DNA from 2 places in the Streptomyces changchenzhani genome. Region 1 is predicted to be linked to the other one. Evidence: predicted binding sites of a transcription regulator. Region 1 holds the regulator's gene; the other holds the start of a gene.
The links. The regulator HspR, encoded in region 1, represses chaperone genes until heat shock. The targets are predictions, from matches to a motif close to TTGAGNNNNNNNNNCTCAA.
Positions count from the first base shown of each region.

Region 2: a site for HspR is predicted at 3,068-3,086, ahead of lon (endopeptidase La). Genes of this name have one in related genera too.

Region 1 covers NZ_JBDHNH010000001.1:527,988-536,638, reverse strand. The annotation lists gene dnaK (molecular chaperone DnaK) at 1-1,112, shown strand, start outside; gene grpE (nucleotide exchange factor GrpE) at 1,109-1,780, shown strand; gene dnaJ (molecular chaperone DnaJ) at 1,856-3,037, shown strand; gene ABCR94_RS02605 (heat shock protein transcriptional repressor HspR) at 3,039-3,488, shown strand; gene ABCR94_RS02600 (helix-turn-helix transcriptional regulator) at 3,696-4,739, opposite strand; gene ABCR94_RS02595 ((2Fe-2S)-binding protein) at 5,103-5,468, shown strand; gene ABCR94_RS02590 (pyridoxamine 5'-phosphate oxidase family protein) at 5,587-6,003, opposite strand; gene clpB (ATP-dependent chaperone ClpB) at 6,176-8,651, shown strand, end outside.
Region 2 covers NZ_JBDHNH010000002.1:388,460-397,110, forward strand. The annotation lists gene ABCR94_RS09955 (Uma2 family endonuclease) at 1-444, opposite strand, end outside; gene lon (endopeptidase La) at 637-3,045, opposite strand; gene ABCR94_RS09965 (hypothetical protein) at 3,330-3,923, shown strand; gene ABCR94_RS09970 (RNA polymerase sigma factor) at 4,076-5,143, shown strand; gene ABCR94_RS09975 (rhomboid-like protein) at 5,232-5,999, opposite strand; partial or broken gene ABCR94_RS09980 (spermidine synthase) at 6,236-6,816, shown strand; gene ABCR94_RS09985 (response regulator transcription factor) at 6,891-7,628, shown strand; gene ABCR94_RS09990 (HAMP domain-containing sensor histidine kinase) at 7,625-8,651, shown strand, end outside.

The sequences.
Region 1 (8,651 bases):
TCACGGCGTCCGCCGAGGGCCCGCTGCACCTGGACGAGAAGCTCACGCGCTCGCAGTTCCAGCAGCTCACGTCCGACCTCCTGGAGCGCTGCAAGAGCCCGTTCCAGAACGTCATCAAGGACGCGGGCATCCAGCTCTCCGAGATCGACCACGTCGTTCTCGTCGGTGGCTCGACCCGTATGCCCGCCGTGGCCGAGCTCGTCAAGGAGCTCACCGGCGGCCAGGACGCCAACAAGGGTGTGAACCCGGACGAGGTCGTCGCCATCGGCGCCTCGCTGCAGGCCGGTGTCCTGAAGGGCGAGGTCAAGGACGTTCTGCTCCTCGACGTCACGCCGCTGTCGCTTGGTATTGAGACCAAGGGCGGCATCATGACGAAGCTCATCGAGCGCAACACGACGATCCCGACCAAGCGCTCCGAGATCTTCACGACGGCCGAGGACAACCAGCCGTCCGTGCAGATCCAGGTCTACCAGGGCGAGCGCGAGATCGCGGCGTACAACAAGAAGCTCGGGATGTTCGAGCTCACGGGTCTGCCGCCGGCCCCGCGTGGTGTCCCACAGATCGAGGTCGCCTTCGACATCGACGCCAACGGCATCATGCACGTCGGAGCCAAGGACCTCGGCACCGGCAAGGAGCAGAAGATGACCGTCACCGGTGGCTCCTCGCTGCCGAAGGACGAGGTCAACCGGATGCGCGAAGAGGCCGAGCAGTACGCGGACGAGGACCACAAGCGCCGCGAGGCCGCCGAGACGCGCAACCAGGCCGAGCAGCTCGTCTACCAGACGGAGAAGTTCCTCAAGGACAACGAGGACAAGGTTCCGGGTGACGTGAAGACCGAGGTCGAGACCTCGATCGCCGAGCTGAAGGAAAAGCTCAAGGAGTCCGGCGAGGGCGACCACACGGCCGAGATCCGCACGTTGACGGAGAAGGTCGCGGCCGTCTCCCAGAAGCTGGGCCAGGCCATGTACGCCAACGCCGAGGGCGCTCAGGCCGCGGGCGGCGACGCCGGTGGCGAGCAGCCGAAGGCCGATGACGACGTGGTCGACGCCGAGATCGTCGACGACGAGAAGGACAGCAAGTTCACCAAGGGCACGGAGGGCGGCGCCGCATGACGGAGGAGACTCCGGGCTTCGACGAGAAGCCCGACGTCCCCTCCGGCGCCACCCCCGCGGACGCCACGCCGCAGGCTGCCGAGCCGGACTCCGACACGGAGTCCGGCCCGGCGGCCCCGGCCGGGGACGTACAGCAGAACGTAGCTCTGACCGCGCAGCTCGATCAGGTACGCATGGCGCTCAGCGAGCGCACCGCGGACCTTCAGCGGCTGCAGGCGGAGTACCAGAACTACCGTCGCCGCGTGGAGCGGGACCGGGTCGCGGTCAAGGAGATCGCCGTCGCGAGCCTCCTGACCGAGCTCCTCCCGAGCCTCGACGACATCGGCCGGGCCAGGGAGCACGGCGAGCTGCTCGGCGGCTTCAAGTCGGTGGCCGAATCGCTGGAGACGGCCGTCGCCAAGATGGGCCTTCAGCAGTTCGGCAAGGAGGGCGAGCCCTTCGACCCGACCATCCACGAAGCACTGATGCACTCGTACGCGCCGGATGTCACCGAGACGACATGCGTCGCGATCCTGCAGCCTGGGTACCGGATCGGCGAGCGGACCATCCGTCCCGCGCGGGTCGCGGTGGCCGAGCCCCAGCCCGGCGCAGGCAAGGCGGACGAGGCCGATTCGTCGGCATCGGCACAGGCAACGGACGAGGAGAGCGGTGGCCCGGACGAGGGCTGACGTCATCAGCGCCAACAGCACGAGCACTACAAGCAACACGAGCAGTAGGAACAGCGGGAAGGAGGGACGTCGGGGATGAGCACGAAGGACTTCGTCGAGAAGGACTACTACAAGGTTCTCGGCGTCCCCAAGGACGCCACCGAGGCCGAGATCAAGAAGGCGTACCGGAAGCTCGCCCGCGAGTTCCACCCGGACGCCAACAAGGGCGACGCCAAGGCCGAGGACCGCTTCAAGGAGATCTCCGAGGCGAACGACATCCTCGGTGACCCCAAGCGGCGCAAGGAGTACGACGAGGCGCGCGCCCTCTTCGGCAACGGTGGTCTGCGCACCGGACCCGGAGCGGGCGGCGGTTCGTTCAACTTCGACCTGGGTGACCTCTTCGGAGGCGGTGCCCAGGGCGGCACACAGGCCGGCGCCGGTGGCTTCGGCGGTGGACTCGGGGACGTGTTCGGCGGGCTGTTCAACCGGGGCGGACCCGGCACACGTGTCCAGCCGCGCCGGGGCCAGGACATCGAGTCCGAGGTGACGCTCACCTTCACCGAGGCGGTGGACGGGGCCACGGTCCCGCTGCGGATGTCCAGCCAGGCGCCCTGCAAGGCGTGTTCCGGCACCGGCGACAAGAACGGCACGCCCCGCGTGTGCCCGACCTGCGTCGGTACGGGACAGGTGTCGCGCGGCGGCGGTGGCGGTTTCTCGCTCACCGACCCGTGCGTGGACTGCCGGGGCCGTGGGCTCATCGCCCAGGACCCCTGCGAGGTCTGCAAGGGCAGCGGTCGCGCCAAGTCGTCGCGGACCATGCAGGTCCGTATCCCGGCGGGCGTCTCCGACGGCCAGCGGATCCGGCTGCGCGGCAAGGGCACGGCCGGCGAGCGGGGCGGCCACGCGGGCGACCTGTACGTCGTCGTGCACGTGGGCAGCCACCCTGTGTTCGGCCGCAAGGACGACAACCTCACCATCACCGTGCCCGTCACCTTCGTGGAGGCGGCGCTCGGCGGCGAGGTGAAGGTGCCGACGCTCGGCGGGCCCCCGGTCACGCTCAAGCTGCCCGCGGGCACGCCCAACGGGCGCACCATGCGCGCCCGTGGCAAGGGCGCGGTGCGCAAGGACGGCACCCGTGGCGACCTGATGGTCACCGTGGAGGTCGCGGTGCCCAAGGACCTTGACGACAAGGCCCGGGAGGCACTGGAGTCCTACCGTGAGGCGACCGCGGGGGAGGACCCGCGGGCGGAGCTGTTCCAGGCCGCGAAGGGAGCATGAGATGGATCCGCGCCGACGACGTAATCCGTACCAGCTGACCGACCAGACACCGGTGTACGTCATCTCGGTCGCGGCCCAGCTCTCCGGCCTGCACCCGCAGACTCTCAGGCAGTACGACCGCCTCGGCTTGGTCTCGCCCGACCGCACGCCGGGGCGGGGCCGGCGCTACTCGGCCCACGACATCGAACTGCTCAGAACCGTGCAGCAGTTGTCGCAGGACGAGGGCATCAACCTGGCCGGCATCAAGCGCATCATCGAGCTGGAGAACCAGGTGTCCGCGCTCCAGCAGCGCGTCGCCGAGCTCTCGGCGGCGGTGGAGGGCGCGGCGTCCGCGATGCAGCAGCGCGAGGCGCAGGTGCACGCGTCGTACCGGCGCGACCTGGTCCCGTACCAGGACGTGCAGCAGGCGAGCGCGCTGGTGGTGTGGCGGCCCAAGCGGTCGCCCGAGTAGCCCCGGACGCGCAGCGGCATGGGAAGGCCCCCTCCTCGGCTTGAATTCGCCCGGAGGGGGCCTTTCCCGTGCACCCGGGCGGGGTTCGCGAGGGGGCGGAGCGACGGATTGTTCAAGCCAAGTTGAAGCGTCAAGGAACCGCTCGACGTCGCGCACCCGTGTGGTCATGACCGCTTCGGCCCTCGGAGGCCGGTTGGGATGGTGCGGTCAAGGCAGGTCGGGCAGGTCGGGCAGGTCCGGCAGGTCGGCGCCCGAGCTTCCTTGGGTATTGGCCGCTTTGTCCAGAATTCCGGATCGTGCTATCAGGTAGCCGAGTTGAGCTCGGCTCACGCTGCCCAGGGTGGCGGCGAGCTTCGCTATGTGGGTGCGACAGGTCCGGACGTTCATGCCCAGGCGGCGGGCGATGGCCTCATCGACGTACCCCTCGATGAGGAGCTTGGCGATGGACCGCTGGACGCCGGATATCCCGTCGGGATGCTGGCTGTACGGGATTTCTTCCATGAGGGGGACGCCGCTGTGCCAGAAGCGTTCGAAGACGGTGGCGAGGTACTGGACCAGGCCGGGGTGGCGCAGTTCCAGGGCGACCTGGCTGTCGTCGCGCGCGGGGATGAACGCGACCGTGCGATCGAAGATGATCAGCCGCCCGATGAGTTCTTCGAGGGTGCGTATCTCCAGCTTGCCGCCGGCCAGCCGTTCCGCGTAGGCGAGAGTGCCTTGGCTGTGCCGGACGGTGTGCTGATAGAGCGTGCGGATATGCACACCGCGGTCGGTGAGCGGCCTGTCGCGCTCCAGGGCCTGGGCGAGGACGTGCGCCCGGCGGCTGCCGCCCGGCTGCACCGTGAGCATCTCCTGTCGGCACTCGGCGGCCGCAAGATTGAGCGCCCCGTTGATCCGGTCGAAGCCCTCCAGCACGGTGATGGCGTGCGTGGGCGCCGGGCTCTGGGCGCTGAGTGTCATGAACGGCTCGAAAGCATCGCTCAGTTCGATCGACAATCGTCTACGGTCCTGGATCTCACGCTCCAGGGGGTGGAGTCGCTGCGCCAGCACCGCTGATGGCGGAACTGGGCGAAGCCAGTTCGCGTCGTCCGGATCGGGGTGCAGGAGGGCGAATTCCAGCAGGCAGGGTGCCGGTTCCACCTCGCTCCGGAGGATGCGTCCGGTACTCAGCGCGCTGGCGTAAAGTCGCGCCCCCTCACCGCACAGCTCGGTGACGGGATGGTCATGTGTCAGGTTTGCGTTGATTGCTGGCAAATCTCCACCCCCCAGGGTCCTGTACGTGCAGGAACATGATGCATCGTTCCTGTGGCACTGACGTGCCTGAATGAGCCATCGTCTTGGTGAGCGGGGGAGAGGAAACCATCAAGTGAGGACGAAGCCGACTATGTACAAGAGATTGCTTCGCTCGGTGCTTCCCACCGCTTGCGCCATGGTCTTGGCTTTCGCGGCGATGAGTGGCGGAGGCGCTGGTCCTGACAACGTGCGAGCGGAAGTTCCGCCGGACTCGGGCTGGGGCGTCGTGCAGGCCGAGGGGCCGCCGGACTCGGGCTGGGGCTTTGTGCAGGCCGAAGGGGCGCCGGACTCGGGCTGGGGCAGCGCGCCGGCAAACGTGGGCGCATGACCGTGCCCCCGGACGACCGCACCTTCAGACGCGAAATGGCCACGGCCTACCGCTCCGGATGGCACTTCATCGATCTGGCCACGGCGATTCCCTACCGTGGCGACTCGTTGATGGTCACCCTGTTCGGCGAACCGATCGTGGTCGTACGCGAAGAGGACGATGAGGACGTCCGTGCCTACCGGTGCCTTCGTCGGCCCCGAGGAGCACCGCAACCTGTTCGCTGTGCCGTGCGCTACGGCATGGTTTTCGTCAATCTCGACCAGCGTGATCACCAGCTGATCGAGTCAGAAGCCGGCTCCGCCAGCCAGCAGACCAGCAGCGCCACCCCCCAGACCAGCACTGCCACCCCCCGCAGTGCCTGACGCGATTCCCCCTTCTTTACCCAATCGCCCAGGCACTTCCCCCACACAGCGGCGTCATCGTGAACCTGAACACGATGACGCCGCTGTGCTGTGTCCGGACAACGGCACCCCTCAGGGGTCAGGCCCCGCCGGGCGCGCGGCCCATCGCCCGGTCCAGCGTGATCTCGATCAGGACGCGGTCCGGATTGGGCGCCGGGGTGCGCTCGTAGCGCTCGGCGTAGCGGCGTACCGCGTCGGCGATGAGCTCCGGCTCCGTACGGACCACCGCGCGCCCTTCCAGCGTCGCCCAGTGGCCGCCCTTCACCTGGCAGACGGCGACCCGGGCGCCCGCCTCGCCGGCTGCCTGCACGTTTGCCACCTTCGTGCTGTTCTTGTTGGTGATGATGCGGGCGAGCCCTGCCTCCGGGTCGTACGTCACCCCGACCGGCACGACGTGCGGCGAACCGTCCGGGCGCGGGGTGGTCAGCGTGCAGAGGTGGTGCTCGCGCCAGAAGGCGAGGTATTCCGGACTCGGGTTGCGTACGTCTTGGGCCATGCCGGAAGCGTAGTGCGGGATATGCGCGCCCTCCCAGGCTTGAGTGGACTAGACTCAACTTTATGCACGTTCGGCGTGTCATGCGGAGGGCAGTACAGAGGGCAATGCAGGGGACACCGCGGGGACACCGCAGGGGACATGAAGGCCACCCCGCAAGGAGGAGAGAGCGCACGTGGATGCGGAGCTGACGAACAAGAGCCGGGACGCGATCAACGCGGCGAGCAATCGCGCCGTGCAGGGCGGACACGCGGATCTGACCCCCGCGCACCTGCTGCTGGCGCTGCTTGAGGGCGAGGACAACGCCAACATCATCGACCTGCTGGCCGCCGTCGAGGCGGACCGGGCGGCCGTACGGTCCGGGGCGGAGCGGATCATCGCCGCGCTGCCCAGCGTGACGGGATCCACCGTCGCGCCGCCCCAGCCCAACCGCGAACTGCTGGCCGTCATCGCCGACGCCTCGCAGCGCGCGAAGGAGCTGGGCGACGACTACCTCTCCACCGAGCACCTGCTCATCGGCATCGCCGCCAAGGGCGGCCGGGCCGGGGACGTACTGTCCCAGGAGGGGGCCGGGGCGAAGCGGCTCCTGGAGACGTTCGAGAAGATCAGGGGAGGGCGCCGAGTGACCACACCCGACCCGGAGGGTCAGTACAAGGCCCTGGAGAAGTTCGGCACCGACTTCACGGCCGCCGCGCGCGAAGGCAAGCTCGACCCGGTCATCGGCCGGGACCAGGAGATCCGGCGCGTCGTGCAGGTGCTGTCGCGCCGCACCAAGAACAACCCGGTGCTCATCGGCGAGCCCGGCGTCGGCAAGACGGCCGTCGTCGAGGGCCTCGCCCAGCGCATCGTCAAGGGCGACGTACCGGAGTCGCTGAAAAACAAGCGGCTGGTGTCGCTGGACCTCAGCGCGATGGTCGCGGGTGCCAAGTACCGCGGCGAGTTCGAGGAGCGGCTCAAGACCGTCCTGTCCGAGATCAAGGAGAGCGACGGGCAGGTCATCACGTTCATCGACGAGCTGCACACCGTCGTGGGCGCGGGCGCCGGCGGCGACTCCGCCATGGACGCGGGCAACATGCTCAAGCCGATGCTGGCCCGCGGCGAGCTGCGCATGGTCGGTGCGACGACCCTCGACGAGTACCGCGAGCGGATCGAGAAGGACCCCGCCCTGGAGCGCCGCTTCCAGCAGGTGCTGGTCGCCGAGCCCAGCGTCGAGGACACCATCGCGATCCTGCGCGGCCTCAAGGGCCGTTACGAGGCGCACCACAAGGTGCAGATCGCGGACGCCGCGCTGGTCGCCGCCGCCACGCTCTCCGACCGGTACATCACCTCGCGCTTCCTGCCCGACAAGGCCATCGACCTCGTCGACGAGGCCGCGTCCCGGCTGCGCATGGAGATCGACTCCTCGCCCGTCGAGATCGACGAACTCCAGCGCTCCGTCGACCGGTTGCGCATGGAGGAGCTCGCCCTCAAGAACGAGTCCGACGCGGCGAGCAAGCAGCGCCTGGAGAAGTTGCGGCGCGATCTCGCCGACCGCGAGGAAGAGCTGCGCGGCCTCAACGCCCGCTGGGAGAAGGAGAAGCAGGGCCTCAACCGGGTCGGTGAGCTGAAGGAGCGGCTCGACGAGCTGCGCGGCCAGGCCGAACGCGCCCAGCGCGACGGCGACTTCGACACCGCGTCCAAGCTGCTGTACGGGGAAATCCCGGGCCTGGAGCGCGAGTTGGAGGAGGCCGCCGCCGCCGAGGCGGAGGTCCGTACCGACACCATGGTCAAGGAGGAGGTCGGCGCCGACGACATCGCCGATGTGGTCGGATCCTGGACCGGTATCCCCGCCGGGCGCCTCCTGGAGGGCGAGACGCAGAAGCTGCTGCGGATGGAGGACGAGCTGGGCAGGCGGCTCATCGGCCAGACCGAAGCGGTCCGCGCGGTGTCCGACGCGGTACGCCGCACCCGCGCCGGGATCGCCGACCCCGACCGTCCCACCGGCTCGTTCCTCTTCCTCGGCCCGACCGGCGTCGGCAAGACCGAACTGGCCAAGGCTCTCGCCGACTTCCTCTTCGACGACGAGCGGGCCATGGTCCGTATCGACATGAGCGAGTACGGCGAGAAGCACAGCGTGGCGCGGCTGGTGGGCGCACCTCCCGGCTACATCGGCTACGAGGAGGGCGGCCAGCTCACCGAGGCGATCCGCCGCCGCCCGTACAGCGTGGTGCTCCTCGACGAGGTCGAGAAGGCCCACCCCGAGGTCTTCGACATCCTGCTCCAGGTCCTCGACGACGGCCGCCTCACCGACGGCCAGGGACGGACGGTGGACTTCCGCAACGCCATCCTGGTCCTGACGTCGAACCTCGGCAGCCAGTATCTGGTCGACCCGCTGAGCAGCGACGAGCTCAAGAAGCAGCAGGTCATGGACCTGGTACGGGCCTCGTTCAAGCCGGAGTTCCTCAACCGGCTCGACGATCTGGTGGTCTTCTCGGCGCTGTCGAAGGACGAGCTTGCGCACATCGCGGAGCTTCAGATCGGCCGCCTCGCCAAGCGCCTCGCCGAGCGGCGCCTCACCCTCGACGTGACGCCCGAGGCGCTGGCCTGGCTGGCGGAGGAGGGCATGGACCCGGCATACGGCGCCAGGCCGCTGCGCCGCCTCATCCAGACGG
Region 2 (8,651 bases), on a different contig from region 1:
GTCCGCGATCAGGTAGACGGGCACGCCGCAGGCGGCGTAGGCGTCCTTCTTCTTGCCGTAGTCGTTGAGCGCCGTGTCCCGGGAAATGACCTCGGCCACAAACTCGATGTCCCGGTAGTGCCAGCGTCCCTGCTCGCTCTTCTCCGCCTCGTCGGAGAGTTTTACGACGTCGGGCGCGAAACCATTGTTATGACCGGCGAAGTCCATCCTGACGTCCGACTTCACTCTGACGCCCATACCGAACCGGTCTTCCAGGGCTCGCACGATTCTGCGAATGATCTCCCAGTGCGTGTCCCGCTGCGGCGACATGTACACGGTCCCCTCGACGATCTCGACCTTGTAGCCCTCGGGGACAGGCATGTGCTCCAGCCGCTCGAACAGTTCGTCCAAGCTCAGCTCGTCACTGTCGGCCATCTCGATCCTGTCGGTCAGTTCGACGGTCATCGTGCCGCTCCTCCCCGCTGCCGCGTGTCCGCATGCAGCCGCGTACTCAAACGATACGCAGCCCGCCCAGGTCACGCGCCGCAGCGATGCGGTGTGGGGCGGATGAGTCACGAAGAGACGCACGCCGAGGAGCCCGGACCGGTCAGACAACCCCGTCCGGGCTCCCCGGCACTCACCCCGCCCCGCCGCGCCCTACGCCGCGACCAGGACCTCCACACCCGTCCCCGCCGGGGCCAGCGCGATCTCCAGGACCTGCCGGACGTCCGTCACCGGGTGGATCTCCAGCTTGTCGAGGATCTCCGCCGGTACGTCGTCCAGGTCCGCCTCGTTCCGCTTGGGGATCACCACCGTGGTGATGCCCGCCCGGTGCGCGGCAAGGAGCTTCTGCTTCAGGCCGCCGATCGGCAGGACGCGGCCGGTCAGGGAGACCTCGCCCGTCATCGCCACATCCGTACGGACCGGGCGGCCCGACAGGAGGGACGCCAGGGCCGAGGTCATCGTGATGCCCGCGCTCGGGCCGTCCTTGGGGATGCCGCCCGCCGGGAAGTGGATGTGCACGCCCCGGTCCTTCAAGTCCGCTACCGGCAGCTCCAGTTCGGCGCCGTGGGAGCGCAGGAAGGAGAGCGCGATCTGGGCGGACTCCTTCATGACGTCGCCCAGTTGGCCGGTCAGGGTCAGCCCCGCCGCGCCCGTCTCCTCGTCCGCGAGGGACGCCTCGACGAACAGCACGTCGCCGCCCGCGCCCGTCACCGCGAGGCCCGTGGCCACGCCGGGGACCGCCGTGCGGCGCTCCGCCGGGTCCTGGGCGGACTCCGGGACGTGGTGCGGCCTGCCGATGAGCTTGCGGAGGTGTGCGTCGGTGATCGTGAACGGGAGTTCCTGCTCGCCGAGTTCGTGCCGCGCCGCGACCTTGCGCAGGAGCCGTGCCACCGAGCGCTCCAGGTTGCGTACGCCCGCCTCCCGGGTGTACTCCCCCGCCAGCTTGCGCAGCGCGGAGTCGTCGAGGGTGACCTCGCCGGTCTCCAGGCCCGCGCGCTCCAGCTGGCGCGGGAGCAGGTGGTCGCGGGCGATGACGACCTTCTCGTCCTCCGTGTAACCGTCGAGCCTGACCAGCTCCATACGGTCGAGCAGGGCCTCCGGGATGGCTTCGACGACGTTGGCCGTGGCGAGGAACACGACGTCGGACAGGTCGAGTTCGACTTCGAGGTAGTGGTCGCGGAAGGTGTGGTTCTGCGCCGGGTCCAAGACTTCGAGCAGGGCCGCGGCCGGGTCGCCGCGGTAGTCGGAGCCGACCTTGTCGATCTCGTCGAGGAGGATGACCGGGTTCATCGACCCGGCCTCCTTGATGGCGCGGACGATGCGGCCCGGGAGCGCGCCGACGTACGTACGCCGGTGTCCGCGGATCTCCGCCTCGTCGCGTACGCCGCCGAGCGCGACCCGGACGAACTTGCGCCCCATCGCGTGCGCCACGGATTCGCCGAGCGAGGTTTTTCCGACGCCGGGCGGGCCGACCAGGGCCAGCACCGCGCCGCCGCGACGGCCGCCGACCACACCGAGGCCGCGGTCGGCCCGGCGCTTGCGCACCGCGAGGTACTCGGTGATGCGCTCCTTCACGTCGTCCAGGCCCGCGTGCTCCTCGTCGAGGATCGCCTTGGCGCCCTGGATGTCGTACTGGTCCTCGGTCCGCTCGGTCCACGGCAGTTCGAGGACGGTGTCGAGCCAGGTGCGGATCCAGGAGCCCTCGGGCGACTGGTCCGATGAACGCTCCAGCTTGTCGACCTCCTTGAGGGCGGCCTCTCGGACGCTCTCGGGGAGGTCGGCGGCCTCGACGCGCGTCCGGTAGTCGTCGGACTCGTCCTCGCCGTCCTGGCCGTTGATCTCGCGCAGTTCCTTGCGTACGGCGTCGAGCTGGCGGCGCAGCAGGAACTCGCGCTGCTGCTTGTCCACGCCTTCCTGCACGTCCTTGGCGATGGACTCGGCGACGTCCTGCTCGGCGAGGTGCTCGCTCAGCCACTTCACGGCGAGCTTGAGGCGGACCACCGGGTCGGCGGTCTCCAGGAGCTCCACCTTCTGTGTGGTGGTGAGGAAGGGCGAGTAGCCGGAGTTGTCGGCGAGGGCGGAGACGCCCTCGATCTGCTGGACGCGGTCCACGACCTGCCAGGCGCCGCGCTTCTTCAGCCAGCTGGTGGCGAGCGCCTTGTACTCCGTGATCAGTTCGGTGACGGAACCGGGCAGCGGCTCCGGCACGCTCTCGTCGACCCGGGTGCCCTCGACCCACAGGGCCGCGCCGGGTCCGGACGTGCCCGCACCGATCTGGACACGGTCGACGCCCCGGATGAGGGCGCCGGGATCACCGTCGGAGAGCCGGCCGACCTGCTCGACGGTGCCGAGGACGCCGGTCCCCGCGTACGTACCGTCGATTCGAGGAACGAGAAGCACCTGTGGCTTGTTGCCACTGGAGCGGGCGGCGGCCTGTGCGGCCTCCACCGCGGCGCGTACGTCGGGATCGGACAGGTCCAGGGGCACCACCATTCCCGGCAGCACGACCTCGTCGTCGAGCGGCAGCACGGGCAGGGTGAGCGGATTGGACGTCGATGTCATGATCTCCCCTTGGGCAGTGAAGTTGAGCTATGTCGACTCAATGTCGGGGAGCGGCCGAATGTTCCCGAGCATGTGTTCGCTCTGAGCGATCAGTGCGCAGTGGCCGTGTCCCGCGGCGCGGCAGACCCCCTGCCCCGGCCGCCCTGGGGCCTCAGGCCGACGTCCTCGCCGCCCGGTGCCGGTAGTGGACGCAGGGCTCCGCGAGCCGGAAGCTTGGCGACACGAGGGCAGGCGCGGCACGCAGGGCGCGTACTGGCTCGATACGGGCGGGAGTTGGGGCACGTATGAAGCGAAGCGCGTATGGAGTGGCGGTTTCCGGAGCGGCACTGGCCGGCATGCTGTTGCTGGCGGGATGCGGTGACGGCGGCCGTGACGGCGCTGACGCCGGTACGTCCGAGAGTGCGCCCAGCGCCTCCACGAGCAGGACCGTCGGCAGTACCGACCCCAGTGCCTCCACGCCCGCGCCCGCGCCGACGTCCTCGTCCCCGGCTCCCACCTCCCCCGCTCCCACCCCTCCCCCCGCCCCGGCGGACGAGCGGCTCGTCACCGTGACCGTCAGCGGCGGGATCGACGGGCGGCACCAGAGCATGCTCATCAACGGCGACGGGTCGTACACGACGCTGTCGCTCAGGCCCGAGCGACCCGAGCGCAAGGGGCGGATGAAGCCCGCCGAGCTCGCCGAGCTGCGCACCGCCCTGGCGGAGGCGGACTTCGCGAAGCTGCCCCGCCTCAACATCCCCGAACAGCCCGTCCCCGACGGCCTCACCACCGCCGTCGTGTACCGGGGCCACGAGGTGGTGACGGGGGACGGGGCGAAGCCGCTCCCCCGGCTGGACCGGGTCATCGCCGCACTGCCGCCGATGGGCGCCGGGACCTGATCCGTCCGGACACCGGGCAGGCGCCGAGGGTTTCCTGTCACATACGGACAAAGCAGAGTGGAGAGACCTCCGCGTCCCGATACTGGCAACCGCACGGCCCGGCGGGCGGCCCGTACGGTCGCCCGCCGGGCGTCGTCCGTGGAAGGTGCCAGATGCATTTCTCGTTCTCTACGTCCGCGGCCACCCCGGGGTCCGACGCCGGGTTGATACGCAGGGCCGGCGAAGGCCATCTCGATTCCTTTCGCCATCTCTACCGGCGGCACTATCCGGCCGTGCGCGCCTACGCCGTCGGGTGCATGCAGACCTCCTACGACGCGTACGAACTGACCTGCCAGACCTTCTCCGACCTCTTGCAACGGGCGCTGGCCGGGGAGTCGTTCATCGAACGCCGGTTTCCCGGCTGTCTGCGGCTCCAGCTGCTGGAATGCGCCCGCGTCGCGGCCGTCACCCGGTGCGCGGGTGACGACGAGGGGGCCTCGCCGCAGTTCCGCCGGTGGGTGGCCCAGGGGGCTCGCTGGTCCATGGAGGAGAACGGCCAGTTGGCCGTCGCGTGGGACGCCCTGCCCCGCGACAAGCGCTGCCTGCTGTGGCACACCGTGGCGGAGCAGGAGGAGGCGGCTCTGGTGGCGCGGGTGACCGGCGTACCCCCGGGCTCGATCGAGAAGGCCAGGGAAACGGCCCTGGGCGCGCTGCGGCAGATACGGGCGGACCTGTACATGGAGCGGCTGCAACGGCAGGAATGCCGGGGCGCGGTGGAGCAGTTGATGGCCCACCGTCCCGTTCCGCTCGGGCCTCCGGAGCCGCTGAAGCATGCGGCGGTGTGCACCGAGTGCGCCGAAGTCTTCAACGATGTGATGCATCTGGAGACGCGGCTGGCCGCGCAGTTGCCCCGGCAGGTACTGGGCTGGTGGCCGGGGGACGCGTACTTGAACATGAAGTCCGCCCTCACCGCTCCCCAGAACGATCCGCCGTTTCTGGCGCGCGCGGTGCGCCAGGCCGGTCTGACGACCGACTCGCGAAGCCCGTCCCGGGGCCACCGCACCGCCCGCGCCCCAGGCGGGTTCAGGTCCAAGGCCGCCCTGGTTCTCCTGTCCTTCGCGGCCGGAGCAGCCGCCGGGTACGCGGCGATTCCGGCGTTCGACGACACGGGCGGCGGGTACGTCGTACCGGACGACCGGACGCCTCGGGCGCCGTCGCGGCAGCCGGATCACGGGGAGTGAGAAACCGGAGCTCCGCGACCGGTGCCGGGGCCGCTGCCCGTGAGCCAAGTCGGCTCACCGACCGGGGTCGGCGGGGCCGGCTACGCCGTCAGCGGGGGATGCGGGCCCAGCGCCGTACCAGCGGCCAGAACGCCACACCGAGCAGCAGGGCCAGCGGATGGCCCCAGTTCGTCAGCGGGTCCGTGAACGCCAGGAGGTCCTGGAGCAGCATCACGCCCACAGCGGCCAGGACGGCCCACCGCGCCCAGGGAGTCAGCAGCCCCGCCAGGGCTCCGACGCTCGCCATCAGGCCGAAGCTGATGCCGTAGTCGAGCCGGTGCAGCGAACTGTCCGGCAAGTGCCCCGCCAGCACCGAGAGCCCGACCGGGATCTCGGTGGCGAGCGTCGCCACCACATGCCCGAGCAGGAACACCCCCGCCGTGCGCAGACCACCGATGCGGCGCTCCAGCGCGGTGAGGACGAACACGAACCCGACGGCGTACGGCGACGCGAGGCCACCGGCGATCCACAGGGCGCTGGCCACGAGGACGAGCAGCGGGCTGTCGGTGAGGTGCGCGACATCGGTACTTGACCCGCGCAGCGCGTCCGAGACGGTCGCCGGGTCGGCGTAGTCGGCGAAGAGCGAGGTGGCGATCAGGACCAGCGCGTACGAGAACGTGAAGGGGGTGCCGGTGGGAGTGGGAAAGAGTTGCCAAGGCCGCCAGGGCCGCTGCCCGGCGGTGGTCGCGGGGGGTGCGGCGACCACGGACACAGCTGCTGCCGGCGCCGCCGCGGGCACCGTCCGCTGTCCGGGGATGCCTGCCAGCAGGACGTCGGAACGTCCGGTCCTGCTCCCGGTCGGCGCTGCGCTCTGCACTGGGTGGGGTCCCTTTCGGCCGTCGCGTCTTCTCAACGGGTCTTCCTACGGACAACGCCCACCCTCCGCGATCAGCTCCTGCCCCGCCTATGTCGTACATCACATGAGGCAACCTTCACCCCCTGTCACGCGTCGGAGTACGACCGGCCGTACGCGTGCGGCGGGCCCAACGGCGGATTCAAGTCAATGTCGCGATCTTCTCCATCGCCGGACAGGCTTGAAATCGAGCCACGAGGATGTCGGCCATACCGGAAACTGGGCCCGTCACCCTCGACCGCCGCGAGGGGCGGTACGGCGAGGTTGTTCTGCGGGAGCGCGGGGAGCACTACGAGATCATCGCCAACGGGTGCTTCCTGATGGCCACCTCCGACGGGCCCTCCGAGCGGCGCCTGGTCGACGCCGCCCTGGACGCGCGCAGGGCCGCTGAGCAGGATCTCGGGGCCGGCGCTCGCCGATTTCCGGTGCGACATCATTCACACCGACCTCGTGGATTATGTACGGAAAGGCCGGATTGTCCCGCCCACTTCGTCTCCCGACACAAACCGCGACACATACGACGCACTCTGCCTGGACATCGGCAACGGGCCGGATGGGACCGTGACCGACCACAACGGCGATCTCTGCTCTCCGCCGGGACTCGCGGGGCGCAAGGGGCTGTTGAGGCCGGGGGGGAATCCTGGCCGTCCGGTCGGCGCGGCCGTCCGCCGCCTTCGAGGGCTCGATTCGGAATGCCGGATTCAACTTGGTTAGGACGGAAGAGATCCCAGTTGCCCGGGGCGTGCCTGACGTGGTCCATCTTGCTGTTCGCCCTGCGTAGCCGGGATGCCTTCACTGCCTCTACGCTGCTGCCCTACACACGGGATCTAGATAGAGAACTCCCAGGGGCGGGCGATGGAGCAGACACACACCAGCCACAACGGCCTCGCGGCCACTCCCGGCGCTCAGCGCCGGGTGCTGGTCGTCGAGGACGATGCCACGATCGTCGACGCCATTGCAGCGCGGCTGCGTGCCGAGGGCTTCCAGGTTCAGACGGCCGTCGACGGCCCTGCGGCCGTGGACGCGGCCGAGGCATGGCAACCCGATCTGATGGTTCTCGACATCATGCTGCCGGGCTTCGACGGCCTTGAGGTCTGCCGTCGCGTCCAGGCGCAGCGCCCGGTGCCGGTCCTGATGCTGACGGCCCGCGACGACGAGACCGACATGCTGGTCGGCCTCGGGGTCGGCGCGGACGACTACATGACAAAACCGTTCTCCATGCGTGAGCTGGCGGCCCGGGTGCACGTTCTGCTGCGCCGGGTGGAGCGGGCGACCCTCGCCGCCTCCACTCCGCGCAGTGGAATCCTGCGCCTCGGCGAGCTGGAGATCGACCACGCGCAGCGCAGGGTGCGGGTGCGCGGTGAGGACGTGCATCTGACGCCCACTGAGTTCGACCTGCTCGTATGCCTGGCGAACACGCCTCGGGCCGTGCTCTCGCGCGAGCAGCTGCTCGCCGAGGTGTGGGACTGGGCGGACGCGTCGGGCACCAGGACCGTCGACAGCCACATCAAGGCGCTGCGCCGGAAGATCGGCGCGGAGCGCATCCGTACGGTGCACGGCGTGGGGTACGCCCTGGAGACCCCGCCCGCATGACCCGGCAGGGGAACGGGCTGCGGCCCTTCTCGATCAAGACCAAGCTCGGCACGCTGGTGGTCGTCTCGGTCTTCATCACCACCGGTCTCATCCTGGTCGCGCTGCGCACCAAGACGGAGCTGCGCTTCATCACCGTCTTCTCGGTGATCGCCTCGATGCTGATCACCCAGTTCGTGGCGCACAGCCTGACGTCGCCGCTCGACGACATGACGACGGTGGCCCGGTCGATCGCGCACGGTGACTACACCCGCCGGGTGCGCGGCGCCGGGCGCCGCGACGAGCTGGGCGATCTCGCCGCCACGATCAACCGCATGGCGGACGATCTGGAGGCCGTGGACCGGCACCGCAAGGAGTTGGTCGCCAATGTCTCGCACGAGCTGAGAACCCCCATCGCGGGGCTGAGAGCCGTGCTGGAGAACGTCGTGGACGGGGTGTCCGCGGCGGACCCCGAGACGATGCGCACGGCGCTGAAGCAGACGGAGCGCCTCGGGCGGCTGGTGGAGACACTGCTCGACCTGTCGCGCCTCGACAATGGCGTCGTACCGCTGAAGGCGCGGCGCTTTGAGGTCTGGCCGTACCTCTCGGGCGTGCTCAAGGAGGCGAACGTACTGGCCTCCCAGCGCGGTCTTGCCTCGGGCTCGGGCAGCCACACGCGTACCGACGTACACCTGCACCTGGATGTGTCGCCGCCCGAGCTGACCGCGCACGCGGACGCGGAGCGGCTGCACCAGGTCGTCGCCAATCTCCTGGACAACGCGGTCAAGCACTCCCCGCCGCACGGCCGGGTCACCATCCGGGCCAGGCGCGGCCCGCAGCCGGAGAGTCTGGACCTGGAGGTCCTGGACGAGGGTCCCGGAATCCCGGAGTCCGAATGGCACCGGGTCTTCGAGCGCTTCAACCGCGGCAGCTCGCCCTCCCCGCACGGTCCGGGCAGTGACGGCGGTACGGGTCTGGGGCTCGCCATCGCCCGCTGGGCGGTGGATCTGCACGGCGGGCACATCGGAGTGGCCGAATCTACTCGGG